Regions from separate parts of the Streptomyces sp. NPDC004435 genome, predicted to be linked through region 1. Evidence: riboswitches for the same ligand, from Rfam matches in the RefSeq annotation. Region 1 holds a riboswitch; each other region holds the start of a gene.
The links. A riboswitch is a leader RNA that binds a small molecule or an ion and turns the genes downstream of it on or off. The one in region 1 is predicted to bind thiamine pyrophosphate.
Positions count from the first base shown of each region.

Region 2: another riboswitch for thiamine pyrophosphate. It lies ahead of ACFYT9_RS14435 (thiamine ABC transporter substrate binding subunit); the one in region 1 lies ahead of thiC (phosphomethylpyrimidine synthase ThiC).
Region 3: another riboswitch for thiamine pyrophosphate. It lies ahead of thiO (glycine oxidase ThiO); the one in region 1 lies ahead of thiC (phosphomethylpyrimidine synthase ThiC).

Region 1 is NZ_JBIAMB010000002.1:312,567-322,097, forward strand. It holds gene ACFYT9_RS04640 (IclR family transcriptional regulator) at 1-598, shown strand, start outside; gene ACFYT9_RS04645 (SsgA family sporulation/cell division regulator) at 738-1,178, shown strand; gene ACFYT9_RS04650 (YibE/F family protein) at 1,395-2,966, opposite strand; TPP riboswitch at 3,005-3,143, shown strand; gene thiC (phosphomethylpyrimidine synthase ThiC) at 3,138-4,919, shown strand; gene ACFYT9_RS04660 (hypothetical protein) at 5,029-5,760, opposite strand; gene ACFYT9_RS04665 (metallophosphoesterase) at 5,922-7,424, opposite strand; gene ACFYT9_RS04670 (LacI family DNA-binding transcriptional regulator) at 7,761-8,867, opposite strand; gene hisC (histidinol-phosphate transaminase) at 9,447-9,531, shown strand, end outside.
Region 2 is NZ_JBIAMB010000007.1:97,156-106,686, forward strand. It holds gene ACFYT9_RS14420 (LOG family protein) at 1-92, shown strand, start outside; gene ACFYT9_RS14425 (ABC transporter ATP-binding protein) at 127-1,158, opposite strand; gene ACFYT9_RS14430 (ABC transporter permease) at 1,158-2,771, opposite strand; gene ACFYT9_RS14435 (thiamine ABC transporter substrate binding subunit) at 2,810-3,901, opposite strand; TPP riboswitch at 3,983-4,092, opposite strand; gene rlmN (23S rRNA (adenine(2503)-C(2))-methyltransferase RlmN) at 4,122-5,234, opposite strand; gene ACFYT9_RS14445 (phosphatidate cytidylyltransferase) at 5,477-6,586, opposite strand; gene frr (ribosome recycling factor) at 6,586-7,143, opposite strand; gene pyrH (UMP kinase) at 7,244-8,008, opposite strand; gene tsf (translation elongation factor Ts) at 8,172-9,008, opposite strand; gene rpsB (30S ribosomal protein S2) at 9,120-9,531, opposite strand, start outside.
Region 3 is NZ_JBIAMB010000005.1:106,196-115,726, forward strand. It holds gene ACFYT9_RS10555 (TetR/AcrR family transcriptional regulator) at 1-118, shown strand, start outside; gene ACFYT9_RS10560 (DUF4126 domain-containing protein) at 625-1,263, shown strand; gene ACFYT9_RS10565 (phytoene desaturase family protein) at 1,274-2,719, shown strand; gene ACFYT9_RS10570 (hypothetical protein) at 2,816-3,754, opposite strand; gene metF (methylenetetrahydrofolate reductase [NAD(P)H]) at 3,809-4,726, opposite strand; gene thiE (thiamine phosphate synthase) at 4,946-5,599, opposite strand; gene ACFYT9_RS10585 (Rv2175c family DNA-binding protein) at 5,673-6,038, opposite strand; gene ACFYT9_RS10590 (NAD(P)/FAD-dependent oxidoreductase) at 6,106-7,341, opposite strand; TPP riboswitch at 7,425-7,538, shown strand; gene thiO (glycine oxidase ThiO) at 7,536-8,726, shown strand; gene thiS (sulfur carrier protein ThiS) at 8,723-8,935, shown strand; gene ACFYT9_RS10605 (thiazole synthase) at 8,941-9,531, shown strand, end outside.

The DNA of each region.
Region 1 (9,531 bases):
CGAGGGCTATCTGCTCCGCGAAAAAGGCGCGTTCTATCTGGGCGAGGCAGCCGCCCGTCTGGCCGGCGGCGGGGCTGTGCAGAATCGTCGCACCAAGATCGAGGACTCCCTTGCCCACTGGCGGGACGAGATCGGTGTGCCGATCTACTTCGCCGTCTACCGCGAGGGAGAGATCGAGCTCGTCGCCGTCGCGGACACTCCCAACTCCCCCGCGGTCGAGGAATGGGCCGACTTCCGGGAGACCGGTCACGCGCACGCCATCGGGCAATGTCTGCTCAGTCAACTCGATCTGAGAACTCGTCAAGAGCACCTCGATCGACACCCGGTGGAAGCGATCACTCCGTACACGGTGCGTAATCAACGGATGCTTTTGGAGCGTTTGGGCGGTTTGGGGCGAATGGAGCCCCTGGTAGAGCGTCAGGAATATGCATTGGGCACGGTCTGCGCCGCAATCCCCCTCACTGTGGGCTCCACAGCGGCCACTCTGGCCATTTCCCTCCCTCTTCACCAGGAAGAACGGTTGCTCCCAGCAGTCGAGCGACTACGTACGGAGATCGGAAAGCTCTTCAGCTCGCTCGCCTTCTCTATCAGTATCTGAAAAATCACTCCTTGTGATCTGCTAGCGCGTACAGCACGATTGCGTCAAGAGGGCCACGGGGGATCATTCCTGGCCGTTTCGGTCACAGCTTTCAGCAGCTGTGTTTACACAACTGCTCCATCTACGTGCGGGGTACATGATGCGAGAGTCGGTTCAGGCCGAGGTCCTGATGAGCTTCCTCGTCTCGGAGGAGCTCTCCTTCAAGATCCCGGTCGAACTGCGATACGAGACCCGGGATCCCTACGCGGTGCGGATGACCTTCCATCTTCCCGGGGACGCGCCCGTGACGTGGGCGTTCGGCAGGGAGCTGCTGCTCGACGGGATCAACCGCCCGAGCGGCGACGGCGACGTGCACATCGCCCCGACCGAGCCCGAGGGACTGTCGGACGTCTCCATCCGGCTCCAGGTGGGTGGAGACCGCGCCCTCTTCCGCGCCAGCGCCCCGCCGCTCGTCGCCTTCCTCGACCGTACGGACAAGCTCGTCCCGCTCGGTCAGGAACAGACGCTCGGAGACTTCGAGGACAGCCTGGAGGCCGCGCTCGGCCGGATCCTCGCCGAGGAGAGCGCGGGCCCGGCCTGACCGGCGCCCTCCGTGCGCCTGACGCCGGCACCCGTTCCGTATGGCTGAAAGCGGCGCCCCGAGCCGTACTCCCGCTGTCGGAGCCGCCGATCCGTACTCCCGATCCGCACTCCCGATATGGGTGCCGGCGCCCGATCCGGACGGCTGGCACCGGCATGCCCGACCCACAAGGCCGCTGCCGGCGCGGAAGGGTTCCGTACGGTCGTGGCGCGCGCGTCACTTGGCGCGGCGTCGCCGTCCGCCGCGGCCCGGAGTCCGGCCGCCGACCTCCTCCGCCGGGCGGTCGGCCGACACCACCAGCGCCGCGAGCGCCGTCGTGACCGGCACCGAGGCGACCAGACCGATCGATCCGACCAGGGTCCGGACGATCTCCTCCGCCACCAGCTCGCTGTTGGCCACCGTCCCCATGCTGCTCTGCGCGATGGTGAAGAGCAGAAGCAGCGGGAGTGCGGCACCGGCGTAGGCCAGGACCAGGGTGTTGACCACCGAGGCGATGTGGTCGCGCCCGATCCGGATGCCGGCCCGGTAGAGCGCGCGCGGACCCATCCGGGGGTCGGCCTGGTGGAGTTCCCAGACCGCCGAGGTCTGGGTGACGGTCACGTCGTCCAGGACGCCGAGTGAACCGATGATCACACCGGCGAGCAGGAGGCCGGACATGTCGATCTCCGGGTAGAGACCGTGGATGAGTCCGGTGTAGTCGTCGGTGTTGCCGGTGAGCGAGGCCCAGCCGATGAAGAAGGACCCGAGCAGCCCGATCAGCAGCAGCGAGATCAGGGTGCCGAGGACGGCGACCGAGGTGCGGGCCGACAGGCCGTGGCACATGTAGAGCGCGATCAGCATGATCGCGCTCGATCCGACCACCGCCACGATCAGCGGGTTCGACCCTTCGAGGATCGCGGGCAGGATGAAGAGCGTGAGCACCAGGAAGCTCACCGCGAGAGCGATCAGGGCCATCACGCCCCGCAGCCGTCCGACCAGTACGACCGCGAGCGCGAAGATTCCGGCGAGGACCGCCATCGGCACCTTCCGGTTCACGTCCGTGACCGAGTACTGAAGGTCCTTCGGGGCGTCGGGGGCGTAGGCGACCACCACGCCCTGTCCCTCGTCGAGCTGCCGCGGAGCGTCCGGCTGCACGATCTCGGTGAACCGGCGCCCCTTGTCGGCACCGCTGGTGACCTCGATCGTCGCCTTCTCGCACTGCCCCTGCTGCCCGTTGATCGCCTCGCGGCCCTGTGGGGTGGTCGTGTCGCCGGTGGGGGGCACCTGCGCCGCGTTCACGTCCTTGCAGTCCACCTGCTCGACCGCGACGACCTTGCCCTGCTCGGTCTGCCGGTCGAAGCCGACGCCGGTCCGCTCGTGCGCCGGCGTGCCGCCGGGCCAGAGCACCGCGAGACCGACGACCACGGCGGTGGCGAAGGGGATGAGGACGGCCGCGATGACCCTGCGCAGATGACGGGAGACGGGCGCCGCGGGCCCGTGACTGTGGCTGTGCCCATGTCCGCCGTGGCCCTGCCCGCCGGGTCCGTGTCCCCCGGGGCCATGTCCCCCGTGCCCGGGCCCGTGCCCATTTCCAGGCCCATGGCCGGAGCCGCGACCACCGCCTGCGCCACCGCCCGGACCACCGCCTGGACCGCCCGGACCACTGCCCGGACCACCGCCTGGACCGCCCGGACCACCGCCCGGGCCGGTGCCGTTCCTGTGCTCGTTCCCGTGGTCGTGGCCGTGCGGATCGGGGGTCTGCTGCGAGGAAGTCACCGACCGATCATCGCAAGAACGAAGGGGGCCCACTGTTCAGCACGCCCGGGAGGGCGCTAGCGTGGTGGCACCTTTGCACACGCGGGAGCTCGGAGCACCGGGCTGAGAGGGCGCTGATCACCGTACGCGGACACGTACGGGAGGAGGCTGCGCCGACCGCCGAACCTGTTACCGGGTAATGCCGGCGTAGGGAGATTCGGTCTCATGACCATTCAGGATGCACGCACGCCTGCCTCCGACCAGAACGACGCCGACGGCGAGCGCACGCCGGGCTGGCACAAGGGGTACGTCGAGGGCTCCCGCCCCGACATCCGGGTACCGGTCCGCCAGGTGCACCTCACCAACGGCAAGGACGTGACGCTGTACGACACGTCCGGTCCGTACACCGACCCCGCCGTCGACACCGACGTGCGCCGGGGCCTCCTCCCGCTCCGCGAGAACTGGATCATCGCGCGCGGCGACACCGAGGAGTACGCGGGCCGCCCGGTCCGCCCCGAGGACGACGGCATCAAGCACACCTCGCCGCGCGGCGGTGGGCTGAAGAACCTCGACGCGGTGTTCCCCGGCCGTCCGCGGCTGCCCCGCCGGGGCCGCTCCGGGCAGGCCGTGACCCAGCTCGCGTACGCCCGCCGGGGCGAGATCACCCCGGAGATGGAGTACGTCGCGATCCGGGAGAACGTCTCCCCCGAGGTCGTCCGCGAGGAGATCGCGGCGGGGCGCGCGGTGCTGCCGGCCAACGTCAACCACCCGGAGATCGAGCCGATGATCATCGGCAAGCGGTTCCTGGTGAAGGTCAACGCCAACATCGGCAACTCCGCGGTCACCTCCTCCATCGAGGAGGAGGTGGAGAAGATGACCTGGGCGACCCGCTGGGGCGCCGACACGGTCATGGACCTGTCCACCGGCCGCAACATCCACACCACCCGCGAGTGGGTGCTGCGCAACTCCCCCGTGCCGATCGGCACCGTGCCGCTCTACCAGGCCCTGGAGAAGGTCGACGGCAGGGCCGAGGACCTGACCTGGGAGATCTACAAGGACACGGTCATCGAGCAGGCCGAGCAGGGCGTGGACTACATGACCGTGCACGCCGGCGTACTCCTGCCGTACGTGCCGCTCACCGCGCGCCGCAAGACCGGCATCGTCTCGCGCGGCGGCTCGATCATGGCCGCCTGGTGTCTCGCGCACCACAAGGAGAACTTCCTCTACACGAACTTCGAGGAGCTCTGCGAGATCCTGGCGGCGTACGACGTCACCTACTCGCTCGGAGACGGCCTGCGTCCCGGCTCGATCGCGGACGCCAACGACGCGGCGCAGTTCGCGGAGCTGAAGACGCTCGGCGAGCTCAACACGATCGCCAAGCGCCACAACGTGCAGACGATGATCGAGGGCCCGGGCCACGTCCCGATGCACAAGATCAAGGAGAACATCGACCTCCAGCAGGAGATCTGCGAGGAGGCGCCGTTCTACACGCTCGGCCCGCTGACCACGGACGTCGCGCCCGCGTACGACCACATCACCTCCGGCATCGGCGCCGCGATGATCGCCTGGTGGGGCACGGCGATGCTCTGCTACGTCACGCCCAAGGAGCACCTGGGCCTGCCGAACCGCGACGACGTGAAGACCGGCGTCATCACGTACAAGATCGCGGCCCACGCGGCGGACCTCGCCAAGGGCCACCCGGGCGCCCAGGAGTGGGACGACGCGCTCTCCGACGCGCGCTTCGAGTTCCGCTGGGAGGACCAGTTCAACCTGGCCCTCGACCCGGACACCGCGCGGGAGTTCCACGACGAGACGCTGCCGGCGGAGCCCGCGAAGACGGCTCACTTCTGCTCGATGTGCGGCCCGAAGTTCTGCTCGATGAAGATCTCGCAGGACATCCGCCGTGAGCACGGCGGAACCCAGGAGGAGATCGAGGCCGGCATGGCGGAGAAGTCCGCCGAGTTCGCCGCCGCCGGCAACCGGGTCTACCTGCCCATGGCCGAGTAGCGGCCGGTGCTCCGGCCGGGCGGCGGCTCGCGCCCCTGGCCGGAGCGGCTGCTCGCGCCACCCTGATCCCCGGCCCGCGGTCCACGGGGGGACCGCGGGCCGGTTCGCGTCACGGTGCCGGGGCCGGCGGCGGTGCCGGCGCCGCGGGCGGCGGGTCGGGGGTGGGCGTGATGGAGGGTGCGGGTTCCGGGGCGGTCGTGATCGAGGGTGCCGGTGCGGGTTCGGGGGTGGGTGTCGGTTCGGGGGTGGTGAGGGCGGCCTGGAGGAAGGGGACGACGCCGCGTTCGAGGAGGGCGTGGCGCCAGGCGGCGCGGGCCCGGGTGAGCTCGTCGTCGGGGGCGTGGGTCTCGGCGGGGCTGTTGCGGAGCGCGGTGAGCAGCAGGCCGGCGCCCGCGCAGAGCAGGCCGGCGGCGGCGAGGGCGCCGAACACCAGGCCCGCGGTGAGCAGCGTGGTGCCGAGGGCGGCGGCCGGGGCGAGCAGGTGCACCACGGTGCCGACCAGGAGGAAGATCACGGCGGCGGTGCCCGCGAGGACCGGGACGAGGGTGGTGAGGACCGCGACGGCGCCCGGAGACTCGTCGGGTGCGGGGGTCCGCGGGCGGTTGGACGCGACGCGGTTCTGCTCGCGCACCTTGACGAAGTGCTCGTACTCGCTCGCCGCCGCGGCGGTGATGAGCGCTGTCGCGTTCAGCGCCATCACCCGGAGCTGGGCGGCCGTCAGCCGCGTGCCGGTTCGGGCGAGTTCCGGCCGTTCCGGCGCGGTGCGCAGTGCCTCGTCGAGGACGCGCTCGTACTCGGCGCGGTCCTCGGTCAGCAGGTGCGGAGCCACGTTCATGTGCATCCCCCGATGCTCGGTGGGCCGGGACCGGCCGTGGAGAACGGCGGTCCGGGCGGAAGCGGAGGAGAGCCTGCCTACCTAGGGAGACCGATGGTAGGGCCGTGAGCGGGCGTGCTGACAGGGGGTTTCCGGAAATCGCCTGTACCGGATGCGCTGGGTGAGAGTCAGTCCCCCAGCGGGAGTTGGACGACCAGCAGCTTTCCGGCCATGGTGACGCCGCCGTCCATGGCGATCGCGAGCCCGTCGGCGTAGACGTGCGGGCCCTCGACGGCCGGGCGGGAGTCCTCCTCGCCGTCCTCCGTGCCGACCTGGCCGAGGAGGTACGGGATCGGGCTGTGGCCGTGCACGATCCGGGAGCCGCCGTAGGTGCCGAGCAGCTCCTGGACGGCCTGCGGTCCGCCCTCGTCGCGGAAGGCGAAGCGCTTGGTGAACTTCCGGAAGAGGTCCCAGACCTCGTCGGCGTCGTTGCGCCGGATGATCTCGTGGACGGTCTCGTTGACGTCCTCGATGGTCTGGCCGTAGTCGAGGTACGCGGTGGTGTCCGAGTGCAGCAGCAGGTGGTCATCCTCGTGGACGACGGCGTCGAGCCGGGACATCCACTGGAGGTGGACGTCCTGGAGGCGGTCCATGTCGTGCTTCTGCCCGCCGTTGAGCAGCCAGGCCGCCTGGAAGGTGGCGGTGCCGGCCCCGGAGTTGACGGGGGTGTCGCCGAAGCGCTTGGCGCCGATGAGGAGCAGCTCGTGGTTGCCCATGAGGGCCTTGCAGTAGCCGCCGGCGGCGGCGGCCTCGGCGGAGAGCCGCATGACCAGGTCGATGACGCCGATGCCGTCGGGTCCGCGGTCGGTGAAGTCGCCGAGGAACCACAGCCGGGCGTTGCCCGCGGCCCAGCCGCCGTTCTCGTCGATCAGGCCCTGGGCGTGGAGGGCCTCGACGAGCTCGTCGAGGTAGCCGTGGACGTCGCCGACGACGAAGAGCGGGCCGGGGCCGTCACCGGTGGGTGCCGGTGCCGGTGCGGCGGCCGGGGCGACGGGGACCTGGACGGTGTCGCCGCGCTGGATGACGGGGAGGTCGCGCTCGGTGGGGGTGTAGCCGTCCGGGAACTCGGCGGGGTAGCCGGCGCCGGAGTGGACCTGGGTGACGCGGGGGAGCGGCACGGCGGGCGTGGGCGCGGGCGTAGGCACGGGCGCGGGCGCGGGCGCGGCGGGTGCGGCGGGTGCGGGCACGGGCGCGGCGGACGGTGCGGGTCCGCTGCGCGCGGGGTACGGGGCCGGTTCCGGGTACGGCGTGGGCTCCGGGTACGCGGCGGGCTCCGGGCGCTGCGCCGCGGCCGGTACGGGCGTCGGGACCGGTACGGCCGCCGGGGCCGGTACGGGCTCAGGGACAGACGCTCGGACAGACGTAGGGGCCTGTACGGCTGCCGGGGCGGGTACGGACGCCGGGGCGGGTACGGCCGCCGGGGCGGGTACGGGTGCCTGTGCCGGGGCTCCGAAGCCGACCGGCTCCGCGAACGCGGCCGCGCGGGTGCCCAGGTGGAGCGTGGGGTCCGCGGGCGCGGGAGGCCGCTCGGCCGTGTGGCCCTGTACGGGCACGCGGGCGTACGGCGGTACGCGGAAGTCACGCAATGTCGCCGTGCGTTCCACGGGATCCTGCCCGGCCCCCTGAGTCATCGACCCCTCCACCACCGTCGCGATGCCCTGCACATCGCGGACCGGCCTGGTCGGGGGGTCCGCGGTGTCGTGCGCCCATCATAGGAATGAGGGTCCGCCTGTGTGACGCACCAGGGGTGGTGAATCCGGGTTCGCTCCGGGTTCACCGGTTGTTTCGCCCGAATTGAGAAGGTCCAGTCCAGGGTCGGGCCCGGCGTGCGGCCGGTTTCGCCGTCTCCGCCCACGGGCAGAGGGCGGGACGGGGGCATTCCTCGCGGTCGTTCTGCTGTCGTGCGTCCGGCCGCTCCTTCGGCGCGGCCGGGGTCGGGCGGGTGCGATCGCACCCGCGCGTGCGGGTCAGTCCTTCGAGGGCGAGCGCGGCGGGCTGACGGTCGTCCGCGGCGAGCGGCGCTGCGAGGAGGTGCGGACGATGAGTTCGGTCGGTATCACCTGCTCGACCGGACCGTCGCTCTCGATCCCCTCGATGGCGTCGATGAGGAGCTGGACGACGGCGGTGCCGATGCGGCGCGGTTTGAGCGAGAGCGTGGTGATGGGCGGTTCGGTTGTGGCGTAGACGGTGGACTCGCTGCAGCACACGATCAGCAGGTCGTCGGGGACGCGCAGGCCGTAGCGGCGGGCGGCGGCGAGGAGGTCGGTGCCGTTGGGGTCGAACAGGCCGTAGACGGCGTCGGGGCGGTCCGGGCGGGCGAGCAGCCGGTCGGCCGCGACGGCGCCCGCGCACGGATCGTGCGCCGGATATGCCTCGTAGACGGGGTCCTGTCCGACCCGCTCGCACCAGTTGAGGTACGCGGTGGTCGAGAGACGGGTGTAGGTGTCGGTGGTGGTGCCGGTGAGGAGGCCGATGCGGCGGGCGCCGGCGTCGGCGAGGTGGTCGAGGAGGTCGAGGACCGCGGCCTCGTGGTCGTTGTCGACCCAGGCCGTCACCGGGAGCGTGCCGGCGGGGCGTCCGTCGGAGACGACGGGGAGGCCCTGGCGGACGAGCTCGGTGACGACCGGGTCGTGGTCGGACGGGTCGATGACGACGGTGCCGTCGAGGGCGACGTTCGACCAGACGTCATGGCGTGAGGTCGCGGGAAGGATGACGAGGGCGTAGCCGCGGGCGAGCGCGGCCGAGGTGGCGGCCCTGGCCATCTCCGCGAAGTAGGCGAACTCCGTGAAGGTGAAAGGTTCATCCCCGTACGTGGTCACGGTCAGGCCGATGAGTCCCGACTTGCCGGTGCGGAGCGTGCGAGCCGCCGCGGAGGGCCGATAGCCCAGCCGGTCGGCGACCTCGCGGACGTGCCGGCGGGTGGCGTCCGGGAGTCGGCCCTTGCCGTTGAGCGCGTCGGAGACAGTCGTGATGGAGACCCCGGCGGCGGCGGCCACGTCCCGGATGCCTGCCCGGCCCTGCCGGCTTCCCCGGGTCTGTGCCCGGCTCACCTGGTGCTTCCCTGCTGCTGTCATGGCGAGCCGATAGTAGGGCGATGAGGGGTGGGTGAGACGGCCGCATATGCAAGCGTTGACAGGCACGTTTCTGCATGGCTGAAGTGCGTCAAGAGGGCGGAAATCCAAGGCAGTTGAGGTGTTTCTCATGCGACTCGATGTCATCGGGCGGGATGGGCCTGGCGTGGGGTCGAGGTCTCGAAGAGGTCTCAACTCACCTCTACGGGGGACGCGCGCCACGGCGCTCGCCACCAGCGCGCGCCACCCAGTCGCGCGCCCCCTTGGTCGGAGCGGGGCGCGGAGGGCGTCGCGGAGGGGGCTGCGGAGGGGGTCGTGGGGCGGCGCCGAGGGGCGGCCGTGGGCGGTCGCGGGGCGGCCCAGCCGATGGGGCGAGGGGCAGTCGCGGGTCGGGCCGAGACGATGGGTCGAGGGGTGGCCGCGGGCGGGGCGCGGGTCCGGGCGCGGGGCGGATCCAGGGGCCGGCGCGGGGCGGGTTTTCCACAGCGTTGCAGGGCTGTTGTCCACAGCCCATTCGCAGCGGCCGGGAATCCTCATAAAGTGAGAAGCATTGGTGGTACGGACGGTCGAGGAGGCCACACTGTGAGCGAGACCAGCGGGACGAGCACGTCCACCCCGAAGCTGCGCGCCGAGCTGGACGGCATCCCCTCCTACAAGCCGGGCAAGC
Region 2 (9,531 bases), on a different contig from region 1:
TGGCCGCCGACCGCCCGATGGCCGCCCGGATCGCCCTGGTCGACTCCGTCGACGAGGCCCCGGCCGCGCTCGAACGCCTCGGGGCCGGATAGCCGTGCCCCGCCCGCCGGAACCGATCCCCACCCGCTACGCCGGGCCGAGACCCTCCCCGTCCAGCACGACGACCTCCTCCGCCCGGAACGCCACCGCCACCTCGGCGCCCACCTCCGGCACCTCCCGCAGCGGGAGCTCCGCCTCCAGCGGCGGCCCGTCCGCCGGACGCAGCACCACCGACACGTGATGGCCCCGGAAGGTCCGCGACTCGACCCGGCAGACCAGCCCCTCGCCCGCCGGCCGGACCCCCGCCGGGCGCACCAGCAGCGTCCGCTCCCCCTGCGGCGAACCCTCCGGGACCGGCACCCGGCCCCACACCGTCTCCGCCACCGCACCGGACACCGTCGCCGGCACCACGTTCTCGAAGCCCAGGAAGCGCGCCACGAACTCCGACGCGGGCCGCTGCCACACCTCCACCGGCGGCCCCGACTGGGCGATCCGCCCGTCCCGCATCACGACCACCCGGTCCGCGAGCGCGAACGCCTCCCCCTGGTCGTGCGTCACCGCGAGCACCGTCGTCCCCAGCCGCCCGAACAGCGACCGCAGCTCCACCACCAGCCGCTCCCGCAGCCCCCGGTCCAACTGCCCCAGCGGCTCGTCCAGCATCAGCAGCCGGGGCCGCGGCGCCAGCGCCCGCGCCAGCGCCACCCGCTGCTGCTCGCCGCCCGACAGCGCGGCCACCGACCGGCCTCCGGCACCCGGCAGACCCACCAGCTCCAGCAGCTCCGCGACCCGCGCGGCCCGCTCGTCCTTCGCCACGCCGTGCATCCGCGGCCCGAAGGCCACGTTCCCGGCGACGTCCCGCTGCGGGAACAGCTGGTGGTCCTGGAACATCAGTCCCACCCCCCGCCGGTGCACCGGCACCCCCGCCTGGTCGGCACCGGCGAGCAGCACCCGCCCCTCGTCCAGCGCCTGGAGCCCCGCGACCGCCCGCAGCAGCGTCGACTTCCCGGACCCGCTCGGCCCCAGCACACACACGATCTCGTGCTCGGCGACCTCCAGGTCCACCGCGTCTAGCACCGCCCGCGCCCCGAACCGCACCGTCGCACCCTCAAGGACCAGCATCAGAACTCCCCGGTGGTCCGCTCGGTCCGCAGCCGCTCCAGGAGCAGCAGCGACACCGCGCACACCACCATCAGAATCGTCGACAGGGCCATCGCCTGCCCGTAGTTGAGCTCCCCCGGCCGGCCGAGCAGCCGCGCCACCGCCACCGGCAGCGTCGGATTGTCGGGCCGGGCGATGAAGACGGTCGCGCCGAACTCGCCGAGCGACACCGCGAACGCGAACCCCGCCGCGATCAGCAGCGCCCGCCGCACCAGCGGCAGGTCCACCTCACGCCACGCCCGCCACGGCGACGCCCCCAGCACCGCCGCCGCCTCCCGCAGCCTCTGGTCCACCGCCCGCAGCACCGGCAGCATCGTCCGCACCACGAACGGCACACCGACCAGCGCCTGCGCCAGCGGCACCAGGATCCAGCTGGCCCGCAGATCGAACGGCGGCTCGTCGAGCGTGATCAGGAACCCGAAGCCCACCGTCACCGCCGACACCCCCAGCGGCAGCATCAGCAGCGCGTCGAAGCCCCGCACCAACCGCCCCGCGCGCCTCGTCAGCGCCGCCGCCGCGAGCCCCCCGATCACCACCGCGATCGCGGTCGCCGCGACCGCGTACCGCAGCGAGTTCCCGACCGCCTCCAGCGGCGGCACCAGGAACGTCCCCGCCTCGTCCAGCGAGCCCAGCGCCCGGTAGTAGCGCAGCCCGTACCCCTCCGGCGTGGCGAAGGACCGCTCCACCAGCGTCCCGAGCGGCAGCAGGATCAGCACCGCCACCGACACCAGCACCCCGGCGAGCAGCGCCCACTGGCCGAAGCCGCGCGGCCGCCGCGCGGTCAGCTCCGGGGAGACCAGCCGCAGCGCCGTCTCCCGCCGCCGCACCGTCCGCGCGTGCACCGCGAGGATCGCGCCGACCGCCACGAACTGCACCAGCGTCAGCACGGCCGCCGTCCGCAGGTCGAGCAGCCGGGCCGTCTGCCGGTAGATCTCCGCCTCCAGCGTCGTGTACGCGTCCCCGCCGAGGATCTGCACGACGCCGAACGACGTGAAGGTGAAAAGGAAGACCATCAGCGCCGCCGCCGACACCGCCGGCACCAGCGCCGGCAGCGTCACCGACCGCCACGCCGTCCACCGCGACGCGCCGAGCACCCGCGCCGCCTCCTCCTGCCGGGGATCGAGCTGCGCCCACAGCCCGCCGACCGTCCGGACGACGACCGCGTAGTTGAAGAAGACGTGCGCGAGGAGGATCGCCCACACCGTCGTGTCGAGCCGCAGTCCCCACAGCGCGTCGGTGAACCCGCCCCGCCCCACGAGCGCCAGGAACGCGGTGCCGACCAGCACGGTCGGCAGCACGAACGGCACCGTGACGACCGCCCGCAGCACGCTCTTCCCCGGGAAGTCGAAACGGGCGAAGACATACGCCCCCGGCAGCGCCACCAGCAGCGTCAGACCGGTGGAGGCGGCCGCCTGCCACACCGTGAAGCCGAACACGCCGAGGATGTCCGACCGGCCCAGCGTCGCCCCGATCACGCCCAGGTCCCAGGCACCGGACGGCCGCAGCCCGCGTTCGACGATCGACACGACGGGCCAGGCGAAGAAGACCGCGAAGAACGCGACCGGCAGGACCATCAGGCCCAGCCGCGCCGCGCTCCCCTTGCGGTCACGCCTCACTTGAGGAGCGACGACCACTGCTGGATCCACGCCTCACGCTTCTCGGCGATCTTCTCCGGCGCCATCGTCTGCGGCTTCTCCACGACCACGCCGTGCTTCGTGAACAGCTCCGGCAGGGTCGCGTCCTTCGCCACCGGGTTCACGAACATCTGGAGCGGCATGTCGTCCTGGAACTTCTTCGAGATCAGGAAGTCGATGAGCGCCTTCCCGCCCTCGGGGTTCTTCGCCCCGTGCAGCAGCCCCGCGAACTCGATCTGCCGGAAGCAGGTACCGGCGGACACCCCGGTCGGGGCCTCCTTCGGCTGCGGCTCCGCGTACAGCACCTCCACCGGCGGGCTGGAGGCGTAGGAGACGACCAGCGGACGGTCGCCCTTGGCCTCCTTGCCGCCGGCCGAGCCGGAGAACTCCTGGTTGTAGGCGAGCTCCCAGCTGTCGACGGTCTTCACGCCGTTCGCCTTCAGCTTCTTCCAGTAGTCCTGCCAGCCGTCGTCGCCGTACTGCGCGACCGTGCCGAGGAGGAAGCCGAGGCCCGGGGAGGACCGCTCGGGGTTCTCCACCACCAGCAGGTCCTTGTACTCCGGCTTCGCGAGGTCGTCGAAGGTCTGCGGCGGCGCCAGCTTCTTGTCCGCGAAGTACTTCTTGTCGTAGTTGACGCAGATGTCGCCGGTGTCGATCGGCGTGACCCGCTGCTCCTTGTCGAGCCGGAAGGCCGCCGGGACCCGGTCCAGGCCCTTCGCCTCGTACGTCTCGAAGATGCCGTTGTCGAGGGCGCGGGAGAGCAGCGTGTTGTCGACGCCGAAGAAGACGTCGCCCTGCGGGGAGCCCTTGGTCAGGATCTCCTTGTTGACGGCCTCGCCCGCGTCGCCGGCCTTCAGCACCTTCACGGTGAAGCCGGTCTGCTTCGTGAACTCCGCCAGCACCTCCTTGGAGGCGTTGAAGGAGTCGTGGCTCACGAGGGTCACGGTCTTCGGCGCCGGCTTCCCCGTCTTGCCCGCGGCTTCGCGGACGTCCTCGGTGGAGCAGGCGGCGAGGCTCGTGACGCCGAGCGCCGCGACCAGCGCGGCGGCGGCTGCCTTCTTGATGTGCATCGGTTGTCCTCCTGGGTGGGACCAGGAAGAGACGCGGCCCTGCCCGCGGCCGGGAGACCGGACGCGGGCAGGGCGCAACAGCTCGAGTTACGACCGAACTTCCTACCCAGAATGACCTGGGCAAGGTTCAGAGGGTCTGCGGTCTACGGTTACCGCACTCTCAGCGCTGTGGCGCTCCCCTGTCGGAATATGCAGGTGTGTTCGAGCACAGAGTACAAGGTCAGCGCTCGGAGGCCGCCAGCTGCCCACAGGCACCGTCGATCTCCTGGCCCCGGGTGTCACGGACGGTGACGGGAACGCCGTGGCGGGCGATGGCGTCGACGAACGCCTTCTCGTCCTCGGGGCGCGACGCGGTCCACTTCGAACCCGGCGTCGGGTTCAGCGGGATCAGGTTGACGTGCACCCGCTTGCCCTTGAGCAGCTTGCCCAGCAGGTCGCCCCGCCAGGCCTGGTCGTTGATGTCCCGGATGAGGGCGTACTCGATGGAGATCCGGCGCCCGGACTTCTCGGCGTACTCCCAGGCCGCGTCCAGCACCTCCCGCACCTTCCAGCGCGTGTTCACCGGCACCAGCGTGTCCCGCAGCTCGTCGTCCGGCGCGTGCAGCGACACCGCGAGCCGGCACTTGAAGCCCTCGTCGGCGAAGCGCAGCATCGCCGGCACCAGGCCCACCGTGGACACGGTGATCCCCCGCTGGGAGATCCCGAGACCGTCCGGCTCCGGGTCGGTCAGGCGGCGGATGGCGCCGACGACCCGCTTGTAGTTGGCGAGCGGCTCGCCCATCCCCATGAACACGATGTTCGACAGGCGCGCCGGACCGCCCGGCACCTCCCCGTCGCGCAGCGCCCGCATGCCGTCCACGATCTGGTGCACGATCTCGGCGGTCGACAGGTTCCGGTCGAGGCCCGCCTGCCCGGTCGCGCAGAACGGACAGTTCATGCCGCAGCCGGCCTGCGACGAGATGCACATCGTCACCCGGTCCGGGTAGCGCATCAGCACCGACTCGACGAGGGTGCCGTCGTGCAGCCGCCACAGCGTCTTACGGGTGGTGTCGTCGTCGCACGAGATGTGCCGCACCACCGACATCAGGTCCGGCAGCAGCTCCCCGGCCAGCTTCTCCCGCGAGGCGGCGGGGATGTCGGTCCACGCCGCCGGGTCGTGCGCGTACCGGGAGAAGTAGTGGGTCGACAGCTGCTTGGCGCGGAAGGGCTTCTCGCCGATCGCGGCGACGGCCTCCTTCCGCTCCGCGGGCGAGAGGTCGGCGAGGTGCCGCGGCGGCTTCTTGACTCCGCGCGGGGCGACGAAAGTGAGTTCTCCGGGGGCCGGACGAGCCACGGCGGCGTCTCTCCTCAAACAGGCACGAGGTCGGACGTCCCGCGACGGCGGGGAGCACGGCACGGCGGTGCCGGAGCGACCTCACTGGACCGTCCCCGCGGCGGCGAGGACGACGAAAGGGCCCGGGACACACGCCCCGAGCCCTTCCAGAGTACCCGCTGTCCGTCAACCCTCTCCGACGGAGATCCCGACCGGCCGGCCGGTCGGCGGCCGCCGTCGGACGGCGCGGGCGGAACGCCCGCTCAGCCCGTGCCCACGAACAGCGCGAGCAGCAGCCACACCACCGGCGCCGTCGGCAGCAGCGAGTCGAGGCGGTCCATGATGCCGCCGTGACCGGGGAGCAGCGTCCCCATGTCCTTGATGCCCAGGTCCCGCTTGATCATCGACTCGCCGAGGTCGCCGAGCGTCGCGCTCGCCGCCACCGCGAGGCCGAGGACGAGCCCCTGCCACCAGGTGCCGCCGTCGATCAGGAACTGCATGCACAGCGCGCCGGCCGCCATCGCGAAGGCCACCGCGCCGAACAGGCCCTCGCGGGTCTTGCCGGGGCTGATCCGCGGCGCCAGCTTGTGCTTGCCGAACCGCCAGCCGACCGCGTACGCGCCGGTGTCGCTGACCACCGTGAGCAGCAGGAAGGTCAGCACCCTCCACGGCCCGTCGTCGGCGGTCAGCAGCAGCGCCACGAAGGTCGCCAGGAACGGCACGTAGAACGCGGCGAAGACACCCGCCGTGACGTCCTTCAGATACCCCTCGGGGGGTTCCGTCATCCGCCAGACGAGCACCGCGAGCGCCGTCAGGGCCATCGCGACCCAGGCGCCCTCGGGGCCCCGCACGTACCCGGCGACGACCATCGCCGCGCCGCCGACCGCGAGCGGCACCAGCGGCGCCTTGATCGCCTTGCGCTCCTGGAGCCGGGAGGTCAGCTCCCACAGACCGACGACCACCGCCACCGCTATGACGCCGATGAAGGCCGGCGGCCAGATGAACAGCGACACGATGATCACTGCCCCGAGACCGACGCCGACCCCTATGGCCGCGCCCAGGTCCCGGCCCGCGCTCTTCTTCTGCCGCGGCGCGGGGGCCGGGGCCGGCGGAGGAGGCGGGACGGGGCTGGGCATGGGCTCCTGCGGGTGCTCGTGCGGCGTCTCGTCACGGAACAGGGGGCCGCCCGGGTGAGCGGCCCCCCGACCGTGTCCGTCCTGGAATCCGCCGGCGGGTACGTCGGGCACGATGGGCATGGGGCGAGTCTGCGCTGCCCGGTGCCGATCGTGGGCGGGACCCGCCGGGGCAGGCCCCTGGTCGGGTCCGCCGAGACCTGAACCGGCCGTCGGCGCCCCCCAGGAAGAGTCGTTCATCAGACCTCGAGCAGCTCGGCTTCCTTGTGCTTCAGCAGCTCGTCCACCTGCGTGACGTACTTCGCGGTGGTGTCGTCGAGCTCCTTCTCCGCGCGGCGGCCCTCGTCCTCACCGACCTCGCCGTCCTTGACGAGCTTGTCGATGGTCTCCTTGGCCTTGCGGCGCACGGAGCGGATCGAGATCTTGGAGTCCTCGGCCTTGCCCTTGGCGACCTTGATGTACTCCCTGCGGCGCTGCTCGGTCAGCTCGGGGAACACCACACGGATGATGCTGCCGTCGTTGCTCGGGTTGACGCCGAGGTCCGAGTCGCGGATGGCCTGCTCGATGTTGCGCAGCGCGCTCTTGTCGAACGGGGTCACCACGGCCATGCGCGGCTCCGGCACCGAGAACGAGGCCAGCTGGTTGATGGGGGTGAGGGCGCCGTAGTAGTCGGCCACGATCTTGTTGAACATCGCCGGGTGCGCACGGCCGGTGCGGATCGCGGCGAAGTCCTCCTTGGCGACCACGACGGCCTTCTCCATCTTCTCCTCGGCCTCGAGGAGGGTCTCTTCGATCACCACTTGCTCCTGCGTGTCGTCGCGTTGTGTCCTGCACGGTGTACGACCGGCAGGGCTGTCGTCCAGCCCCGTGAGGGGCTGTTCCCGGTGGGAGACGTGCTCAGGCCCGGGTGCCCTGGTCGCTCACGAGCGTGCCGATCTTCTCACCTGTCACGGCGCGCGCGATATTGCCCTCGGTGAGGAGTTCGAAGACGAGGATCGGGAGCTTGTTGTCGCGGCACAGCGTGATGGCCGTGGCGTCCGCGACCTTGAGGTCGCGGGTGATGACCTCGCTGTACTCCAGCGCGTCGAACCTGACCGCGGCGGGGTTGGTCCTCGGGTCGGAGTCGTAGACGCCGTCCACGCCGTTCTTGCCCATGAGGAGCGCCTCGGCGTCGATCTCCAGGGCGCGCTGGGCGGCGGTGGTGTCCGTGGAGAAGTACGGCATGCCCATGCCGGCGCCGAAGATGACCACGCGGCCCTTCTCCAGGTGGCGGACGGCGCGCAGCGGGATGTACGGCTCGGCCACCTGGCCCATGGTGATGGCCGTCTGCACTCGCGAGTCGATGCCCTCCTTCTCCAGGAAGTCCTGGAGGGCGAGGCAGTTCATCACGGTGCCGAGCATGCCCATGTAGTCGGAGCGGGCCCGGTCCATGCCGCGCTGCTGGAGCTCGGCTCCGCGGAAGAAGTTGCCGCCGCCGATCACGATCGCGATCTGAGCGCCGTCTCGGACGACGGCCGCGATCTCACGCGCGATGGCGTGCACGACGTCGGGGTCGACACCGAGACCTGTACCGCCGGAGAACGCCTCCCCGGACAGCTTCAGCATGTAGCGGCCGAGCTTCTTGCCGCTGTTGTCGTCGCCCTGTACGGCGCCCTGATTCATGGAGATCTCCTCGTGCACATACGAAGGAGGCCATTGCCTTGGGTCCTCGTGGGTTTCCCGTACGGCAATGGCCTCCTCGTCACATCTGCGGTCGTCCCGCACGGGGCGGGACGACTGTCTCAGACCCTACCCGGGTCCGGTGTCCGTCGCGTCGGCGAAGGACTCAGATGCCGACCTTGATGCGGCTGAAGCGCTTCAGGGTGACACCGGCCTCGTCCAGGATCTGCTGGACGGACTTCTTGTTGTCCAGCGCGTACGGCTGGCCGAGCAGCGTGGCGTCCTTGAAGAAGCCGTTCACGCGACCCTCGACGATCTTGGCGATCGCGGCCTCGGGCTTGCCCTCGGCGCGGGTGGTCTCCTCGGCGATGCGACGCTCGGACTCGACGACCTCGGCCGGGACGTCCTCACGGGTGAGGTACTTCGGCGCGAAGGCGGCGATGTGCTGCGCGACACCCTTGGCGACCTCGGCGTTCTCCTTGTCGAGCTCGACGAGGACACCGATCTGCGGCGGGAGGTCCGGCATGGTGCGGTGCATGTACGCGGCGACGTAGCCGTCGGCGTAGGCAGCGAAGCGGTCCAGGACGATCTTCTCGCCGAGGTTGGCGTTGGCCTCGTCCACGAAGGCCTGCACGGTCTTGCCGGCCTCGATCTCGGAGGCGAGCAGGGCCGCGATGTCGGCCGGCTTGGTCTCGGCGACGTGGGCGGCGAGCGCGTTGGCGACGGCGAGGAACTTGTCACCCTTGGCGACGAAGTCCGTCTCGCACTTCAGCTCGACGATGACACCGGAGGTGTTGTCGTCGGCGATGAGGGAGACCACGGCGCCGTTCTCGGCCGAGCGGCCCTCGCGCTTGGCGACACCCTTCTGGCCCTTGATGCGCAGGGCCTCGACGGCCTTGTCGACGTCGCCGCCGGCCTCTTCGAGGGCCTTCTTGCAGTCCATCATGCCGGCGCCGGTGAGCTCACGGAGCTTCTTGACGTCAGCGGCGGTGTAGTTCGCCATGAGTCTGTTTCTCTCTCGAAGTCAGAAAGATCTACGAAGATCTACGGCGGGACGGCGGGGGCTTCATGGGCCCCCGCCGTCACCTCCGTGGTGTTCCGGAGTGCGGAAGGGTCAGGCCTGCTCGGCCGGAGCGTCAGCCTCGGCCGCGGCCGGAGCCTCAACCTCGGCCTCGACGGCCTTCTCGGTCTCGGCGGAGGCCTGGACCTCGGCACCGGCCTCGTCGGCCTTCTTCTCGCCCTCGAGCAGGTCGCGCTCCCACTCGGCGAGCGGCTCGCCGGCGGCCTTCTCGCCCGGCTTCGAGTCACCGGTCGCGGCACCGGAACGGGCGATGAGGCCCTCGGCGACGGCGTCGGCGATCACGCGGGTGAGCAGGGTGACGGAGCGGATCGCGTCGTCGTTGCCCGGGATCTTGTAGTCGACCTCGTCGGGGTCGCAGTTGGTGTCGAGGATCGCGACGACCGGGATGTTGAGCTTGCGAGCCTCGCCGACGGCGATGTGCTCCTTCTTGGTGTCGACGATCCAG
Region 3 (9,531 bases), on a different contig from region 1:
CGGCATGGTTCTGGTGGCCGCCCTCGACTGGAAGGCCTTCCAGAGCGAGCGCTCCCTGGACGACGTCCACGCGGCGCTGTCCCTGCTGCTGCACGGGCGCGTGGGCGGGGGCTGCTGAGTCGGATCCAGGATTTTGGATCCAAGCTCCGGGATCCGAAGTCCCGGAGCCCGCAGCGCTGATCCGGGATCCGGGATCCAATATCCACCGTCCAGGATCGTGGATCGTGGATCCAGAATCTCGGATCCAGAATCTCGGATCTCGGATCTCGGATCTCGGATCCAATATCTGAGCTCTTGGATCCCGGATATTGGATCCACCATCCAGAGCATCGGATTCTGGATCCACACAAACGAAAGCGCCGGTCCTGCCAGGCTCGATCCCCCCGAGCCACGCCGGACCGGCGCTTCCTTCGTACACCCCCGTGCACGTCCCCCGTGCCGGCAGGCGCGCGACCCCGTTCCGCCGCCCCGTGTCGGCGGTTCCGGAGCCGCGCCCCTTCCGTGGGTCCACTCTCTCCTCCCGGGGGCCCCTCCCCCATCCGCGCGGATACTCATCTCGGCCCCTAGGTACGGATACTCAGGCTCCTGGTGACGGGCGGGCGCGGCCTCGTTACGATCGCGAGCGTGTCCGTACTCCCCCTGGTCTTCACCAGCGGCTGGGCGAGCGGGATCAACGCCTACGCGGTGGTCCTGCTCCTCGGCTTCTTCGGCGCGACCGGCCTCACCGACGAGGTGCCCGAGTCGCTCCAGCGCACGGACGTCCTGATCGCGGCCGGCGTCCTGTTCCTCTGCGAGGCGGTCGCGGACAAGATCCCGTACGTGGACAACGTCTGGGACTCCGTCCACACGGTGATCAGGCCGGTCGCGGGGGCCGTGGTGGCGGCGCTGCTGGCCGGTGAGAGCGGTTCGCTGCCGGAGCTGGCGGCGGGCGCGGTCGGTGGTTCGACGGCGCTGATGAGCCATCTGGTCAAGGCGGGGACCCGGATGGCGGTGAACACCTCGCCGGAGCCGTTCTCCAACATCGCGCTGAGCACGGCCGAGGACCTCGGCGTGGCCGGGATCATCACCTTCGCGATGTTCCATCCGGTGGCGGCGGCGGTGATCGCCGCCGTGCTGCTGGCGCTCGGCGTCTGGCTGCTGATCTTCCTGGCCTCCAGGATCCGGCGCTTCCGGCGCCGTCGGGCGCAGCGCCGCGAGGAGCGCAGACTGGCGGCGGCCGAGGGCGGCCCACCTGCGGACCGCTCTGTCGGCGGGGGCCGATAAGGTCCCTGACATGGGACGGATTGTGGTGGTCGGCGCGGGTCTCGGCGCCATGGCGGCGGCGGCACGGCTGGCGATCGCCGGGCACACGGTGACGGTGTACGAGCGGGCGTCGACGTACGGCGGCGCGGTGGGCCGCTTCGAGCGGGACGGCTTCGCCTTCGACACGGGCCCCGGGCTGCTGCACCTGCCGGCGGTCTACCGCGATCTGTTCGTGAAGACGGGGAAGAGGCCGCTGGAGGAGTGCGTCGGGCTGAGCCAGGTCGATCCGGCCGCCCGGCACGTCTTCGCGGACGGCACGCGCGTGGACCTGCCGAACGCCTCCCGGGCGGGCACGGTCGCCGCCCTGGAGGCGGCGCTCGGCGCGGGCGCGGGCGAGCGCTGGGGGGAGTTCCTGGTGCGGGCCCGCGAGGCGTGGGACCGGACCCGTCGCCCGCTCCTCGAGGAGCCGCAGCCCGCCCGGCCGAAGGCGCTGGCCGACGAGCCGTACCCGGCGCTCAGGGCGGGGCTGCTCCGGCGTCCGACGCGGAGCCTCGCGCAGGTCGGCGAGCGGGAGCTGAGGGACCCGCGGCTCGTCGCGCTGCTGGACTCGTACGCGGAGGCGTACGGCTTCCCCGCGGCGAGCGCCCCGGCGTCCGCCGTCGTCCTGCCGTACATGGAGCAGACCTTCGGCAGCTGGTACGTGGCCGGCGGCGTCCGGGCGCTCGCGGACGCGGTGTACGAGCGCTGCCTGGAGCGGCGGGTGGAGTTCGTCTTCGACGCTCCCGTCGACGAGGTGCTGACCGAGGGCGAAGCCGCGGGCGAGCGGGCCGTCGGGGTGCGGCTGGAGTCCGGCGAGACGGTGGAGGCGGACCACGTGGTGGTCGGCGCGCCCGTGCCGGAGCTCTACCGCGAGCAGGTCCTGCCGTGGCGGTACAGCGACGAGTGGACGCACTTCCAGCGGCACGGCACCAGTCGTACGACCGTCCTGCTGGCCCTGCGCGGCGCCCGCGAGGAGGGGGCCGTGCACCGCACGGTGGTGCACGGCGACGGCGAGCGGCCGACGGTGACGGTGCTGCGGCCGGACGATCCGGCGTTGCGGCCCGACGCAGGCCACGAGACGGTGACGGTGTCCGCCCTGGTCCACGGGCTGCCCGAGGAGCAGTGGGCGGGGTTCGCCGCGCGGATGGTGGAGGCCGCGGCGCGGGCCGTGCCGGGTCTGGCGGAGCGGCTGCTCTGGCAGGAGGTCCGCACCCCGGAGGACGTACGGGCGGCGACGGGGACGGCCGAGGTGCCGGGCCCCGCGCTGGCGGACGCCCGTGTGGAGTGGCTCCCCGCGCCCAACCTCTCCCCGCTGCCCGGGCTCTACTTCGCGGGCGGCTGGTCGCATCCGGGCGGCGGGCTCGCCCACGCGGGCATGTCGGGCGCGCTGGTGGCCGGGCTGATCGTGGAGGGCGCGGAGTTCCGCGGCTCTCAGTGACCTGACCCGGCCGGCCGGCCTCCGTCCGGCCCGCGTCCGCGACCGGACGGCGTACTGAGCCCCCGTCCGGCCGGACGGGGGCTCAGTAACGGGGCCTCAGTAGCGGTACTGGGACTGCTCGTCGGGGTGCTGCTCGTAGCCGTACGGGCCCGGGGCGTGCGGCTGGGGCGGCTGCTGCTCGTCGGTGTCGCGCTGCTGCGGGACCCAGACTCCGCCGGGCGGCGTGTCGTAGCTGTACGAGGGGGCGGCGGCGTAGGAGTCGCCGTAGTACGAGGTGTACTGCTGGCCGTCGGTGGCGGGGCCGATGTACGGGTCGGAGTAGGCGGCGTACTGCTGCGGTGCGCCGGCGGCGCCGTAGTCGTAGCCGGGCTGCTGCTGCTCGTACCCGGCGGCGTAGGTGTCGTACGCGGGCGCGGGGGTGCCGGCGGGCGCGTAGCCGCCGGAGTCGAATCCGGCGCCGTCGTGACCACCGCCGGTGCCGTAGCCGCCGGTCTCGTAGGAGCCGGTCTCGTAGGAGCCGGTCTCGAAGCCGCCGTACACGGGGGTCTGCTGGGTCTGGTCGGGCTGTCCGCCGCCGTACACGCCGTACTGGCCGGTGTCCTCGGGCATCGGCTGCGGCTCGTAGACGGACGGCTGTTCGGCGCCGGCGTGCAGTTCCTCGGCGTCGGGGCCGGGGGCGTGGGCCGCGGTGGAGTCCTCGTAGGAGAGGCCGGAGACTTCGAGGGTGGGGCCCGCCTCGACGGCCTGGCCCGCCTTGCGGCGGCGGCTGGCGCCGGGGTTGCCGCCGATCGCCCAGCCGGTGGAGAAGCCGCGGCGGAAGGAGAGGGTCACGAAGGTCTGGCCGACGGCGAAGGCGATCGCGCCGGCGATGATCACCAGCGTCGATGCCAGCAGCACGCCGACGACCACGCCGAGGAAGCCGCAGAAGGCGAGGATCCGCCAGCGCAGCCGGGCCTTGTACTGGAGGAGCACCTCGCCCAGCAGCCAGAGCGCCACCAGACCGAACGCGATGTAGAGGACCGTCGTCCACCCCATGCCCCGAAGCCCCTCTCTACGGCCTCCGCCGCGGGTCGGGGCGGGTACGACCGGTCAGGACTGCTGGTGCAGTCCGAGATTCTCGTAGATCTCGAGCGTCGCGGTGGAGCTGTTGAGCGTGATGAAGTGCAGTCCCGGGACACCCTCGTCCAGCAGGCGCGCGCAGAACTCCGTCGCGAACTCGATACCGATGGAGCGTACAGCGGCGGGATCGTCCTTGACCGCGAGGATGCGTTCTTTCACATCCGCGGGGAAGGTGGCGTTGCTGAGCTGGGGCAGCCGGTCGAGGGTCTTCACGTTCACGACGGGCATGACCTCGGGGATGATCGGGGTGTCGCAGCCCGCCTTCTCGGCGCTGTCGCGCAGCCGCAGGTAGTTCTCCGGGTCGAAGAACATCTGGGTGATCGCGTAGTCGGCGCCGGCCCTGCACTTGTCGACGAAGTGCCGGACGTCGGTGTCCCAGTCGGCGGAGCGGGGGTGCATCTCGGGGAAGGCGGCGACGCCGACGCAGAAGTCGCCGGACTCCTTGATGAGCCGGACCAGATCGGCGGCGTACCGGACGCCCTCGGGGTGCTCGACCCAGTCGCCCAGCGGGTCGCCGGGCGGGTCGCCGCGCAGGGCGAGCATGTTGCGGATGCCGGCGTCGGCGTACTGCCCGAGGACGTTCCGCAGCTCGGCGACCGAGTGGTCGACGGCGGTGAGGTGGGCCACCGGGGTGAGGGTGGTGTCCGAGGCGATCTTCTGGGTGGCCTTGACGGTGCCGCCGCGGGTGGAGCCGCCGGCGCCGTACGTCACGGAGACGAAGCTGGGGCCGACGGCCTCGACGCGGCGCATGGCGTTCCAGAGGCTCTGCTCGCCCTTCTCGGTCCGGGGCGCGTAGAACTCGAAGGAGTACGACGTGCTGCCGGAGGCGAGGATCTCGCGGACCGTGCGCGCGCGATCCGAACGGACGGAAGCGGTTCCAAGGGCCATACGGGCAGGTTAGACGGGGTCCAGGTGGCGCGGAAACCGCGTCCGAGTCGTGGACACCGTTTCGGACACCGGTACGACGCCTTCCGGGCGGTTCCCGCCGCCCGGAAGCGACATGGCCTCGGACGGCGGGCGTCCGCGCGCGTCAGGCGTCCGCGCGTTTCAGGCAGCCGCGGGCCTTCAGGAGCCGGTCCTCGGTAGTGGTGCAGGCGTCCGCGGGCGTCAGGCGTCCGCGCGCTCCCGGACGCGCTTGGCGAGGGAGGCGGCGGCCGCCGCCGGGTCGTCGGCCTCGGTGAGCGCGCGGACGACGACGATCCTGCGGGCTCCGGCGTCCAGCACCTGGTCGAGGTTGGTCTCGTCGATGCCGCCGATGGCGAACCAGGGGCGGTCCTGGGCGAGCCCCGCCGCGTACCGCACCAGGTCGAGGCCGGGGGCGTACCGTCCGGGCTTGGTGGGAGTGGGCCAGCAGGGGCCGGTGCAGAAGTAGTCGACGCCGGGCTCGGCGGCGGCCGCGGCCACCTCGGACTCGGCGTGGCAGGAGCGTCCGATCAGCACCTCGTCGCCGAGGACGGCGCGGGCGGCGGGGACGGGCAGGTCGCCCTGGCCGAGGTGGAGCACGTCGGAGCCGATGGCGTGGGCGACGTCGGCCCGGTCGTTCACGGCGAGGAGCTTGCCGTGCCGGCGGGCGGCCTCGGCGAAGACGGCCAGGTGCTCCAGCTCCTCGCCGGCCTCCATGCCCTTGTCGCGGAGCTGCACGATGTCGACGCCGGAGGAGAGCACGGCGTCGAGGAAGGCGGGCAGGTCGCCCTGGCGCTTCCGGGCGCCGGTGCACAGGTAGAGCCGGGCGTCGGCGAGCCGCTCACGAGGCGTGGGCATGGTGGTTCCCCCCGTCGGGTGGTGCCGGTGCCGCGGCGCGGGGCCGCGGCACCGGCGGTGGTGGTCCGGTGTGTCAGACGGCGAGCGCCTGGGCGCGGCGCTTCACCTCCGTACCGCGATTCTCGCCGAGGGCCTGCGCGGGGGTGCCGGGCAGGGTCGGGTCCGGGGTGAAGAGCCACTCCAGCATCTCCTCGTCGGAGAAGCCGTCGTCCTTGAGGAGCGTCAGGGTGCCGGCGAGGCCCTTGACGACCTTGTCGCCCTGGATGAAGGCGGCGGGCACCTGGAGCGCGTTGTTCTCCCCGCGGCGCACGGCGATCAGCTGGCCCTCCTTCACCAGCTGCCGCACCCGCGTCACCTCGACGTCGAGCATCTCCGCGATGTCGGGGAGGTAGAGCCAGGCGGGGACGAGAGCATCGATGTTTGCGTCAATCTCGGTCACGGGACAAGCCTGCCATCCGGGACCGACAGCCGGTAGTCGGGCCGCCCCCGCCACCTCCGTCCGGGGGTCAGGAGCCACTCCGGCGGACCGCCGACTTCAGCGGGACGGCCGGGTCGGCGGCCCGCTCGGGGTCGACGGGGGTGCCGGCCTCGATGAGCTTGCGCCCCTGGGCGAGGTCGCGGGGGCGGCCCACGGCGAGCAGCGCGACCGGCACCCCGTCACGCAGCCAGAGCACCGACCAGGAGGCGCCGGAGGAGTCGCCGCGCCGCACCAGCGTGTCGGCGCCGGCGTGGTGGCCGGCGTACTGGACGAAGCGGCCGAACTGCTCGGACCAGAAGTACGGGACGGGGTCGTACGGCTCCGGCTCCGCGCCCTCGGCGCCGGTGATGCACGCGGCGACCGTGCGGGGGCCCTGGAGGGCGTTGTCCCAGTGGTGGACGAGGAGCCGTTCGCCGTAGCGGGCGGAGGGGAAGGAGGCGCAGTCGCCGACCGCGTACACGTCGGGCAGCGAGGTGCGGAGGCGGTCGTCGGCGGTGACGGCGCCGCTGGGGTCGAGGGCGATGCCGGAGCCCGCGAGCCAGTCGGTGGCGGGGCGGGCGCCGATGCCGACGACGACGGCGCCGGCGGGCAGCTCGCGGCCGTCGGCGAGGACGACGGCGCCGGGCCGGACGGTGGCCACGCGCGCGTGGGTGAGGAGTTCGGCGCCGCTCTCGGCGTACCAGCCGGCCATGGCGGTGGTGACCTCGGCGGGCAGGGCGCCGGCGAGCGGCAGGGCGGCGGCCTCGACGACGGTGACGGCGCAGCCGGCCTCGCGGGCGGCGGTGGCGAACTCGGCGCCGATCCAGCCGGCTCCGACGACGACGACCGGGCCGCCGCCCGCGAGGACGGGGCCGAGGCGGACGGCGTCGTCGAGGGTGCGCAGCAGGTGGACGCCGGGGACGCCCTCGGTGCCGGGGAGCGTGAGCGGGTGGGCGCCGGTGGCGAGGACGAGGGTGTCGTACGGGAAGCGTCCCGCCTCGGTGACGAGCTCGCGCTCGGCGGGGCGCACTCCGGTGACGTCGAGGCCGAGCCTGAGGTCGACGCCGAGGGACTCGAAGTCGACGTCGAAGGCGGAGTGCTCGGCCTTGCCGAGGAGGACGGCCTTGGAGAGCGGGGGCCGGTCGTAGGGCTGGTGGGGTTCGGCGCCGATGAGGGTGACGGGGCCTTCGAAGCCCTGCTCGCGCAGGGCGACGGCGGTCTGCACGCCCGCCATGCCCGCGCCGACGATCACGACGTGCCGCTGGGTCTGCTTCTGCTCGCTCACCCGTCCACCTTACGCAGCTGACGATCCGTCAGGAAGGGAGGTGCCCTGTGACCCCCCGGCCTCGGGGGCTAGGGTGGCGGGCACACACCACTCGCGGGAGCCCGGACGCACCGGGCTGAGAGGGAGGCTGGCCGGCCTCCGACCGTACGAACCTGATCCGGGTCATGCCGGCGAAGGGAGGGGCGGGAACGCCCATGCGTACGTCCGAAGCACACCGGAACGAACCCACCACCGACGTGCTCGTCGTCGGCGGCGGCGTCATCGGCCTGGTCACGGCCTGGCGGGCGGCCCTGCGCGGGCTGAGCGTCGCGGTCGTCGACCCCGAGCCGGGCGGCGGCGCCGCCCGGGTCGCGGCCGGGATGCTCGCCGCCGTCACCGAACTGCACTACGGCGAGGAGACCCTGCTCGGGCTCAATCTCGCCTCGGCCGCGCGCTACCCCGCGTTCGTCGCCGAGCTGGAGGAGGCCACCGGCCTCGACGTCGGCTACCGCGCCTGCGGCACCCTCGCCGTCGCGCTCGACACCGACGACCGGGCCCACCTGCGTGAACTCCATGCCCTCCAGACCCGCTGCGGGCTCGCCTCCGAGTGGCTGAGCGGCCGCGAGTGCCGCCGCCTCGAACCCATGCTGGCGCCCGGGGTGCGCGGCGGACTCCGGGTGGACGGCGACCACCAGGTGGACCCGCGCCGGCTGGCCGCCGCGCTGCTCAGGGCCTGCGAGCGGGCCGGGGTGGTCTTCCACCGGGCGCTCGCGGAGCGGCTCGTCGTGGTCCGCGAACGGGCGCGCGGGGTCGTCCTCGCCGACGGCACCGAACTCGCCGCGGGCCTGACGGTGCTCGCGGCGGGCAGCCTCAGCGGCCGGCTCGCGGGCGTGCCCGAAGCGGTGCTGCCGCCGGTCCGCCCGGTGAAGGGCCAGGTCCTGCGGCTGCGGATCCCCGCCCCGTACGCCCCCTTCCTCTCCCGGACCGTCCGGGCCGTGGTGCGCGGCAGCCACGTCTATCTGGTGCCGCGCGAGAACGGCGAGCTGGTCGTCGGCGCCACCAGCGAGGAGCTGGGCTGGGACACCACGGTGACCGCGGGCGGGGTGTACGAGCTGCTGCGCGACGCCCACGAGCTGGTCCCCGGTCTCACCGAGCTGCCGCTCACCGAGACCGTGGCCGGACTGCGCCCCGGCTCCCCCGACAACGCGCCGATGCTCGGGCCGAGCGCCCTGCCGGGCCTCCACCTGGCCACCGGCCACTACCGCAACGGGATCCTCCTCGCCCCCGTCACCGGCGACGTCATGGCGGAGGCGCTCGCCACGGGCGCCCTCCCCGACGAGGCGCGCCCCTTCTCCCCCCGCCGTTTCCCCCTCGCTCTCCCCGTACGTCAGGAGCAGCCCGCATGAACGTGTCCGTGAACGTCTCCGTGAACGGCGAGCCGCGCGCGCTCGCCGCCCCCGTCTCCCTGGCCTCCCTGGTGGCCGGTCTCACGACCGCCCCCGCCGGGGTGGCCGCCGCCGTCAACGAGGCGGTGGTGCCGCGCGGCGAGTGGGCGGCGACGCTGCTCGCCGACGGCGACCGGGTCGAGGTCCTGACCGCCGTGCAGGGGGGCTGAGCGCGATGTCCGACGACGTGTTCGTCCTCGGCGGTACGGAGTTCTCCTCCCGCCTCATCATGGGCACCGGCGGCGCCCCCAGCCTGGACGTCCTGGAGCGCTCGCTGGTCGCCAGCGGCACCGAGCTGACCACGGTCGCGATGCGCCGCCTCGACCCGACCGTGCAGGGCTCGGTCCTCTCCGTCCTGGACCGGCTCGGCATCCGCGTCCTGCCGAACACGGCGGGCTGCTACACGGCGGGCGAGGCCGTGCTGACGGCCCGGCTGGCCCGGGAGGCGCTGGGCACCGACTGGATCAAGCTGGAGGTGGTCGCGGACGAGCGGACCCTCCTGCCCGACGGGGTGGAGCTCCTCGACGCCGCCGAGACCCTGGTGGACGACGGCTTCACCGTCCTCCCGTACACCAACGACGACCCGATCCTGGCCCGGAAGCTGGAGGACGTGGGCTGCGCGGCGATCATGCCGCTCGGTTCCCCGATCGGCTCCGGCCTCGGCATCCGCAACCCGCACAACTTCGAGCTGATCACCGAGCGGGCGGGCGTGCCGGTGATCCTGGACGCCGGCGCGGGCACCGCCTCGGACGCGGCGCTCGCGATG